3 regions of the Streptomyces sp. NPDC055506 genome follow, and region 3 is predicted to be linked to each of the others. Evidence: predicted binding sites of a transcription regulator. Region 3 holds the regulator's gene; each other region holds the start of a gene.
What was found. Region 3 encodes HrcA, which represses chaperone genes, less so after heat shock. Its sites were predicted from a motif close to TTNGCACTCNGNNNNNCNGAGTGCNAA; they were not measured.
Positions count from the first base shown of each region.

Region 1: groES (co-chaperone GroES) is a predicted target of HrcA. The motif match lies at 1,638-1,664, and genes of this name have one in related genera.
Region 2: groL (chaperonin GroEL) is a predicted target of HrcA. The motif match lies at 2,012-2,038, and genes of this name have one in related genera.

Region 1 covers NZ_JBSHKH010000067.1:13,088-16,361, forward strand. The annotation lists gene groL (chaperonin GroEL) at 1-1,108, opposite strand, end outside; gene groES (co-chaperone GroES) at 1,230-1,538, opposite strand; gene ACWIF2_RS24170 (polysaccharide deacetylase family protein) at 1,708-2,436, opposite strand; gene ACWIF2_RS24175 (polysaccharide deacetylase family protein) at 2,472-3,274, opposite strand, start outside.
Region 2 covers NZ_JBSHKH010000002.1:148,787-152,060, forward strand. The annotation lists gene ACWIF2_RS01530 (NADH:flavin oxidoreductase) at 1-25, opposite strand, end outside; gene groL (chaperonin GroEL) at 227-1,849, opposite strand; gene ACWIF2_RS01540 (cold-shock protein) at 2,243-2,446, opposite strand; gene ACWIF2_RS01545 (MoaD/ThiS family protein) at 2,895-3,170, opposite strand; gene thrC (threonine synthase) at 3,256-3,274, opposite strand, start outside.
Region 3 covers NZ_JBSHKH010000087.1:2,298-5,571, forward strand. The annotation lists gene dnaJ (molecular chaperone DnaJ) at 1-868, opposite strand, end outside; gene hrcA (heat-inducible transcriptional repressor HrcA) at 868-1,884, opposite strand; gene ACWIF2_RS27580 (MBL fold metallo-hydrolase) at 2,057-2,788, shown strand; gene ACWIF2_RS27585 (DUF3097 domain-containing protein) at 2,820-3,274, shown strand, end outside.

The DNA of each region.
Region 1 (3,274 bases), on a different contig from region 3:
CGAGGCGCTCCTGGAGCTTCTCGCGGTCCCAGTCGGAGTCGGTGGACTCGATCTCGGCCTTGATCTGGGCGACGCGGCCCTGCACGTCGTCCTTGTTGCCGGCGCCGTCGACGACCGTGGTGTCGTCCTTGGTGACGGTGATGCGGCGGGCGGAGCCGAGGACGTCCAGGCCGACCTGGTCGAGCTTGAGGCCGACCTCCTCGGAGACGACCGTGGCGCCGGTGAGGACCGCGAGGTCCTGCAGCATCGCCTTGCGGCGGTCGCCGAAGCCGGGGGCCTTCACCGCGACGGCGTTGAAGGTGCCGCGGATCTTGTTCACGACGAGGGTCGACAGCGCCTCGCCGTCGACGTCCTCGGCGATGATCAGCAGCGGCTTGGAGGCGTTGGCCTGGATGACCTTCTCCAGCAGCGGCAGCAGGTCCGCGATGGCGGAGATCTTGCCCTGCGTGATGAGGATGTACGGGTCGTCCAGGACGGCTTCCATGCGCTCCTGGTCCGTCACGAAGTACGGAGACAGGTAGCCCTTGTCGAAGGCCATGCCCTCGGTGAAGTCCAGCTCCAGACCGAAGGTGTTGGACTCCTCGACGGTGATGACACCGTCCTTGCCGACCTTGTCCATCGCCTCGGCGATGAGCTCGCCGACCTGCTGGTCCTGGGCGGACAGCGCGGCGACCGCGGCGATGTCGGACTTCTCGTCGATCGGGCGGGCCGTGGCGAGGAGGTCCTCGGAGACGGCGGCGACGGCGGCGTCGATGCCCTTCTTCAGGGCGGCCGGGGAGGCACCGGCGGCGACGTTCTTCAGGCCCTCGCGCACGAGCGCCTGGGCGAGCACGGTCGCGGTGGTCGTACCGTCACCCGCGATGTCGTTGGTCTTGGTCGCCACCTCCTTGACCAGCTGGGCACCGAGGTTCTCGTACGGGTCCTCGACCTCTACCTCACGGGCGATGGTCACACCGTCGTTGGTGATGGTGGGGGCACCGAACTTCTTGTCGATGACGACGTTGCGGCCCTTGGGGCCGATCGTCACCTTGACCGTGTCAGCGAGCTTGTTGACGCCGCGCTCGAGGGCGCGACGGGCGTCCTCGTCGAACTTCAGGATCTTCGCCATGGGAGCGGTTCAGCCCTCTCGGAAAATAGGGGTGAAACGAACCGCGCCCCCGACGCCCGGCTTCATAAGATCGCGGGGGCCAGGGGCGCAGTTCACTGCAATGCTGGTGATGCGGGGTGAATTACTTCTCGACGATCGCGAGCACGTCGCGAGCCGAGAGGACGAGGTACTCCTCGCCGTTGTACTTCACCTCGGTGCCGCCGTACTTGCTGTAGAGCACGACATCGCCGACGGAGACGTCGAGCGGAAGACGGTTACCGTCCTCGAAGCGGCCCGGGCCCACGGCCAGGACGACGCCCTCCTGGGGCTTCTCCTTGGCGGTGTCCGGGATGACCAGGCCAGAGGCGGTGGTCTGCTCGGCGTCGAGCGGCTGGACCACAATGCGGTCCTCGAGCGGCTTGATGGCAACCTTGGAGCTGGTGGTCGTCACGATCCGACCTCCCCCTTCGGAGATCTCACGGGGTTAACTGTCTGAGGTGGCGACCAGGTGGATCCGTCGTCGCGGGTGCCGGACCTGCCCGTCGCTGTGTTGGCACTCTCCAGGGGGGAGTGCCAGAGCCGAGACTATGACCGTGATTAGCACTCGGTCAAGCGGACTGCTAATTACCCGCGGCGCGTCGGCCGGGGACTTCGTGTCGGAGGTGGTCCTCCAGCCGTCCCACCCGCAGGCCTCTCCCCTCGATCTCCCTCAGCAGCCGCACGGTTCGTTCCGTCGTCGTCAGGGGGTTCGTCCCGGCCGACGGCACGGAGACGATGTCGCCGGGGCGAAGGCGGGGCTCGCCGTGGGTGTACGTCAGTTCGCCGTCGGCGGACAGGGAGGCCCGCCAGAGGACGATCGCCGTGATGCCGCAGTCGGCGGCGGCGCGCAGGGTCGTCGGGTCGTACGTGCCGTAGGGCGGGCGGAAGAGGTGGGGGCGGATGCCGAAGCGGGTGCGGAGTTTGTGCTGCTGGCCGCAGATCTCGGCGCGCTGCCCGGCGTAGGGCAGGCCGCGCAGGGACGGGTGGTCGAGGGTGTGGTTCTGCAGGGTCGCGCCGACCGCGCGCAGCCGGGCCAGTTGGCCGTAGCCGGGGCCCGCGACGCTGTCCGTGAGGAACAGGCTGACCGGGAGCCGCCGTTCGCGGACGAGGCCGGCGAAGGCGGGGTCGCGTTCGGCGCCGTCGTCGTAGGTCAGGAAGACGACCGGGTCGCGGGTGCGGACCCGGTCCACGACGGGCGGCAGGTGTGCCGGACGCGCGTGGAGGCCGGCCGCGTGGGTCGGGTCCTGGCCCCTGCCGTCCGCTCCCGTCCGCTCCCCCGCCGTCCCGGCGCAGCCGGCCAGCAGGAGCATGCCCGCACACAGCGCGGCGGCGGCAGGCAGCGGCCTCACAGGTAATCCTCCAGCCGCCCCACCGCGTATCCCTCGGCCGTGGCCTTGTTCAGGAAGCGGCGGATCATGTCGGGCATCGTGCCCTTCCACTGCTCGCGGCCGCGGAAGTGGGTGAGGACGATGTCGCCCGGGCGCAGTTTCCGGTCCGCCTCGCGGTACTCCCAGTGATCGGCGAAGACCTCCGCGTTCCAGAGGGGGACGTACTCGATGCCGCAGGCCTCGGCGGCGCGCAGGGTCGCCCTGTCGTAGCTGCCGAAGGGCGGGCGGAAGAGGGTGGGGCGGGTGCCGTAGCGCCTCTCGATGAAGCGCTGCATGCCGCAGATCTCGCGCCGCTGCGCGCGGTACGACAGGCCCGGCATGTAGCGGTGCCAGAGGGTGTGGTTGTTCAGGACCACTCCCCTGGCCTGCATCTGCCGGAAGTAGCGGTCGTCGTCCTTCACCAGGTAGCCGCTGAGGAAGGCGGTGTACGGCACGTCCAGGTCACTCATCATCCGCAGGAACGCCGGGTCCTTCTCGGCGCCGTCGTCGATGGTGAGGAAGACGACCTTGTCCCGGGTGGGGATGGTGGTGAAGACGGGCGGGAGGCCCAGCTCCCGGTGGCCGGCCACCTCGAAGCCCTTGCGGGTCCTGATCCTGGGCTTCTTCCCGGGAGCCGGCGGCGCCACCAGCGGGACCCTGCGCAGCCCCCAGCGGTGCGCCGCGGCGATGCGGGCGGCGTGCGCGGCGCGCAGCTCGGTGGCGTAGGAGTCGAGCGCGCGGGCCGGGGGCGCGTCGAGCGGCTGCTGGCCGCCGGCCGGGG
Region 2 (3,274 bases), on a different contig from region 3:
CGGCGCGGGAGACGGCGACGGTCACTCAGGGGCTCCTTCGGATACCGGACAGTATGTGCATACGCATAGGACATGCGTTTCAACCGTCCGGCCCGCCCGCGCCATCCCGTCCGCGCTGTGACCCCGGACACGCCCGAGGGCGGCACCCCCTGCCCGGAAATCCGGAACAGGAAGTGCCGCCCTCGGCAGAACCGTTGATCAACCCGGGGAAATCCCAGGGGGTCGATCAGAAGTCCATGTCACCGCCCGGCATACCGCCACCGGCGGGCGCGGCGGCCTTCTCCGGCTTGTCGGCGATGACGGCCTCGGTGGTGAGGAACAGCGCGGCGATGGAGGCGGCGTTCTGCAGAGCGGAACGGGTCACCTTCGCCGGGTCGATGATGCCCTCGGCGATCATGTCGACGTACTCACCGGTCGCGGCGTTCAGGCCGTGGCCGACCTGGAGGTTGCGGACCTTCTCCACGACGACGCCGCCCTCGAGACCACCGTTGACGGCGATCTGCTTCAGCGGGGCCTCCAGCGCGAGCTTCACGGCGTTGGCGCCGGTCGCCTCGTCACCGTCGAGCTCCAGCTTCTCGAAGACCTGGGAGGCCTGGAGCAGGGCCACGCCACCACCGGCGACGATGCCCTCCTCGACGGCCGCCTTGGCGTTGCGCACGGCGTCCTCGATGCGGTGCTTGCGCTCCTTGAGCTCCACCTCGGTGGCGGCACCGGCCTTGATGACCGCGACACCGCCGGCGAGCTTCGCCAGGCGCTCCTGCAGCTTCTCGCGGTCGTAGTCCGAGTCGCTGTTCTCGATCTCGGCGCGGATCTGGTTGACGCGGCCGTTGACCTGGTCGGTCGAGCCGGCACCGTCGACGATGGTCGTCTCGTCCTTGGTGATGACCACCTTGCGGGCCTTGCCCAGCAGGTCGAGCGTGGCGTTCTCCAGCTTGAGGCCGACCTCCTCGGAGATCACCTCGCCGCCGGTGAGGATGCCGATGTCCTGCAGCATCGCCTTGCGGCGGTCACCGAAGCCCGGGGCCTTGACGGCGACCGACTTGAAGGTGCCGCGGATCTTGTTGACGACCAGGGTCGACAGGGCCTCGCCCTCGACGTCCTCGGCGATGATCAGCAGCGGCTTGCCCGACTGCATGACCTTCTCCAGGAGCGGGAGCAGGTCCTTGACGTTCGAGATCTTGGAGTTCGCGATCAGGATGTACGGGTCGTCGAGGACGGCCTCCATACGCTCCATGTCGGTCGCGAAGTACGCCGAGATGTAGCCCTTGTCGAAGCGCATACCCTCGGTGAGCTCCAGCTCCAGACCGAAGGTCTGGGACTCCTCGACGGTGATGACGCCTTCCTTGCCGACCTTGTCCATCGCCTCGGCGATGAGCTCGCCGATCTGGGTGTCGGCGGCGGAGATGGAGGCCGTGGAAGCGATCTGCTCCTTGGTCTCGACATCCTTCGCCTGCTCCAGCAGGGCGGCGGAGACGGCCTCGACGGCACGCTCGATGCCGCGCTTCAGGGCCATCGGGTTGGCGCCGGCGGCTACGTTGCGCAGGCCCTCCTTGACCAGGGCCTGGGCGAGAACGGTCGCGGTGGTCGTACCGTCACCGGCGACGTCGTCCGTCTTCTTGGCGACTTCCTTGACCAGCTCGGCGCCGATCTTCTCGTACGGGTCCTCGAGCTCGATCTCCTTGGCGATGGAGACACCATCGTTGGTGATCGTGGGGGCGCCCCACTTCTTCTCGAGGACGACGTTGCGGCCCTTGGGGCCGAGCGTCACCTTCACGGCGTCCGCGAGCTGGTTCATGCCGCGCTCGAGGCCGCGCCGCGCCTCCTCGTCGAACGCGATGATCTTGGCCATGTGAAGTGGTCCCTCCAGGACTGGGGGTGATTACTTCGGACCGCGCCCGCGCCCGCGACGGACGGCTCGCTTGCCTTGTGGTTCCTTCCCCACCCGGCCTGCGGGCCTCACCGACCCGGTCCTTACGTTGTCACTCTCACCTTCAGAGTGCTAACGCAATGATTAGCACTCGGGCATGCTGAGTGCAAGGCGCTCCCGCGAAGCGGGAGCTCATTGAGGGGTGGCGGTCGGGTGACGGGCGGGCGCAAGCGCCTCCCGGGGATCGGGCGGGCCGCTCAGCCACCCGCGAACGGCACCCGGCAGGGCTTTCGAACAGGCCGAAGGGCCCGCACCCCGGGGGGTACGGGCCCTTCAGAGAAGACCTGCCGCTTGCGGTTTGTCGTGGTCGCGCGTTCAGGCAGCCACGCGAACCATGTCGGCCTGTGGGCCCTTCTGGCCCTGCGAGATCTCGAACTCGACCCGCTGGCCCTCTTCAAGGGTGCGGTACCCGTCCATCTGGATCGCGCTGTAGTGGACGAAAACATCCGCACCACCGTCGACCGCGATGAAGCCGTACCCCTTCTCCGCGTTGAACCACTTGACGGTGCCCTGAGCCATGCCTAACTCCCCTATTACTGGCCCTTGCACAGATCCGCACTTCGCGGATCCGGGTCAGACCTCACCCCCCACGGATTGGGGGCGTGCGCCGGAACGCGTCGACCGCGGCTGAATGTATCTGTCCAACTGCCGTCTGCAACAGGTCAATCGGACGAGAATTCCGGACGCGCAGGATCCGGAATGTGGGGAGAATTCGCCCGACTTCAGGGCAAGTCGGGCCACGCAAAGGGAACAAAAGCCACGAAAGGCCCACACACTTTGGCTACATCTTGTCGGGCTCGCGGCAGGAATTCAGGGTGCCCGATCAGGGGATCGGGATCGCTTTCCCCAACTGTACCGCGCTCAACCACACAGAATTGCCCCCTCCGCTTCTCTCACGGAGGGGGCAATTCGATGAACGCTCAGTGACGGCCGTTACCGATGGTAATAATCAAGCCGGTCGACCGGTTCAGCCGCCGGCGACGGCCGGAATGATCGACACACCGGCACCGTCCGGCGTCGCCGTCTCGAGACCCTGCTCGAACCGCACGTCGTCGTCGTTGACGTACACATTGACGAACCGGCGCAGTTTGCCCTGGTCGTCCAGCACCCGGGCGGCGATCCCGGTGTGGTTCTTCTCCAGATCGGCGATGACCTCACCGAGATTCGCGCCCTCGGCGGCGACCTCGGCCTGCCCGCCGGTGTAGGTACGCAGGATGGTGGGGATGCGAACGGTGACGCTCATGACTTCAAAACCTCCGGTTGGGTATCGCCCTTAGGGGCGCGGGGAACTGCGCGACCAGCCCCCACCGGCCCGCAGCGAACAACGATCAGACGAGACCGGCATCC
Region 3 (3,274 bases):
CGTCCAGCGTCTCCAGCGGCACCTTCGTGCCGAGGCACGCCGCCGTCATGGGGATCGTCACCGTGCAGTGCAGGTCGTCACCGCGCCGCTGGAACGTGGAGTGCGGGAGTTCGTGGATCTCGACGTAGAGGTCACCGGCGGGACCGCCACCGGGCCCGACCTCGCCCTCGCCGGCGAGCTGGATGCGCGTGCCGTTGTCGACACCCGCGGGGATCTTCACGGTCAGGGTCCGCCGGGAGCGGACGCGGCCGTCACCGGCGCACTCCGGGCACGGCGTCGGCACGACGGTCCCGAAGCCCTGGCACTGCGGGCAGGGCCGGGACGTCATGACCTGGCCGAGGAAGGACCGGGTGACCTGCGACACCTCACCGCGGCCGCGGCACATGTCACACGTCTGCGCACTCGTCCCCGGCGCGGCACCCTCGCCGCTGCAGGTGTTGCAGACGACGGCCGTGTCGACCTGGATGTCCTTGGTCGTACCGAAGGCGGCCTCGTCGAGCTCGACCTCGATACGGATCATCGCGTCCTGGCCGCGACGGGTGCGCGAGCGCGGACCGCGCTGCGACGCCGTGCCGAAGAACGCGTCCATGATGTCGGAGAAGTTCCCGAAGCCACCGGCTCCGAAGCCGCCCGCGCCGCCGCCCGCGGCCTGCGAGAGCGGGTCGCCGCCGAGGTCGTAGACCTGCTTCTTCTGCGGGTCCGACAACACCTCGTAGGCGGCGTTGATCTCCTTGAACCGCTCCTGGGTCTTCGGATCGGGGTTGACGTCCGGGTGCAGCTCGCGTGCGAGCCGCCGGAAGGCCTTCTTGATCTCTTCCTGCGACGCGTCGCGGCGCACGCCGAGTACGGCGTAGTAGTCCGTGGCCACTACGACTCCGCCAGGATCTGTCCGACGTACCGTGCCACTGCGCGTACCGCTCCCATCGTTCCCGGGTAGTCCATGCGGGTCGGTCCGACCACGCCGAGCTTGGCGACTGCCTCGCCGCCCGAACCGTAGCCGACCGACACGACGGACGTGGAGTTGAGTCCTTCGTGGGCGTTCTCATGACCGATACGTACGGTCACGCCCGGATCCTTCGCCTCGCCGAGCAGCTTGAGGAGCACGACCTGCTCCTCCAGCGCCTCCAGCACCGGCCGGATCACCAGGGGAAAATCATGCCCGAAACGGGTGAGATTGGCGGTGCCGCCGATCATCAGCCGCTCCTCGTTCTCCTCGACGAGCGTCTCCAGAAGCGTGGAGAGCACCGTGGAAACCGTACCCCGGTCCTCGTGCTCGAACGCCTCCGGCAGATCCTCCACCAAACTCGGCACATCCGCGAAACGGCGGTTCGCCACACGGCTGTTGAGCCGTGCGCGCAGATCCGCGAGCGAGGCCTCGCCGAAGGGCGCCACGCAGTCGACCACCCGCTGCTCGACCCGCCCGGTGTCCGTGATCAGCACGAGCATCAGACGCGCGGGCGCGAGGGAGAGCAACTCCACATGCCGCACGGTCGACCGGGTCAGCGACGGGTACTGCACGACGGCGACCTGGCGGGTGAGCTGCGCCAGCAGCCGCACCGTACGCGCCACGACGTCGTCGAGGTCGACGGCGCCCTCGAGGAAGTTCTGGATCGCGCGCCGCTCGGGCGCGGTCATCGGCTTGACGCCGGCCAGCTTGTCCACGAACAGCCGGTAGCCCTTGTCGGTGGGGATGCGCCCGGCGCTGGTGTGCGGCTGGGCGATGTATCCCTCGTCCTCGAGGGCCGCCATGTCGTTGCGGACGGTGGCCGGGGAGACGCCGAGGCTGTGCCGCTCGGTGAGGGCCTTGGAGCCGACGGGCTCCTCGGTGCCGACATAGTCCTGGACGATGGCGCGCAGCACCTGAAGCCTGCGTTCACTGAGCATCGCGCACACCTCCAGAAGTCTTCCGCTCGCGGCCCTGCCCGTTGTGGCCTGGCACTCTACGCGTGCGAGTGCCAGCATTCCCCGGCCCAGTGTACGGCGGTGGGGTGCACCCCCGGCAAGGCTGGTCGTGCGCTGTCGTGCCCGCGACGGGTGTCACAGCTAGCGTCGCCGTATGACGGTGACTTGGGAAGAGCTCGGGTGGGAGCGGGTGGCAGCCGGGGTGGGGCGGTGCCGGCTTCCGGTGTGGGACTGCACGGCGGGACTGGTCGCCGGTGAGGGCGCGGTCCTCATGATCGACGCGGGGTCGAGCACGGCCGAGGGCGCGCGATTGCGCACGCAGGCGCAGTCGCTCACCGGTCATCGTGTGACGCATCTCGCGCTGACCCACCCCCACTTCGACCATGTCTTCGGCGCCGCGGCGTTCCCGGAGGCGGAGGTGTTCGGCGCGGTGGGCATGGACGCGGTCCTCACGCGGGTGCGGGACCGCGAGGAACTGCGCGCGGACGCGGTACGCAACGGGCTGGCGGAGCCCGTGGCGCGGGAGTCGGCGGACCGGCTGGTCCCGCCCCACCATCTGGTCTCCGGCGAGTGGACGCTCGACCTGGGCGGCGGCCGCCAGGTGCTGCTGGCGAACGTGGGCCCGGGGCACACCGCGCACGACCTGGCGGTGCTGGTGCCGGGTGATCCGGAGGTGGTGTTCTGCGGGGACCTGGTGGAGCAGTCGGGCGAGCCCCAGGCGGGCCCGGACGCCGTGCCGTCGCACTGGCCGGCCGCGCTGGACCGGCTGCTGGATCTGGGCGGCGAGGACGCGCTGTACGTGCCCGGTCACGGAGCGGTGGTGGACGCGGGGTTCGTCCGGGCCCAGCGGGACGCGCTGGCGGCGCGTTTCGGCGTGTCGCGGTGATCGCCGTGCGCCTTCTCCTATCGTCATTCGAATGCGCCAGTACTCTCCGGACCTGACCCCGCCGTGGAAGAAGCCGAAGCCGGTGCCCGAGGTTCCGGCGGAGCCGGGCCTGGTGGTCGAGGAGCCCGGGTCGGGGTTCTGCGGCGCGGTGATCCGCTGCGAGGCCGGGACGGTGACGCTGGAGGACCGCTTCGGCAAGCACCGCGTGTTCCCGATGGAGCCGCGCGGTTTCCTGCTGGAGGGCAGGGTGGTGACGCTGGTCCGCCCGTCGTCCGGCCCCGCCCGCCCCACGCGCACCGCCTCCGGTTCGGTGGCCGTCCCCGGCGCACGCGCGCGTGTCGCCCGCGCCGGCCGCATCTACGTCGAGGGCCGGCACGACGCCGAGCTGGTCGAGAGGGTGTGGGGCGACGACCTGCGCATCGAGGGCGTGGTCGTGGAGTACCTGGAGGGCGTCGACGACCTGCCGTCGATCGTCTCCGACTTCGC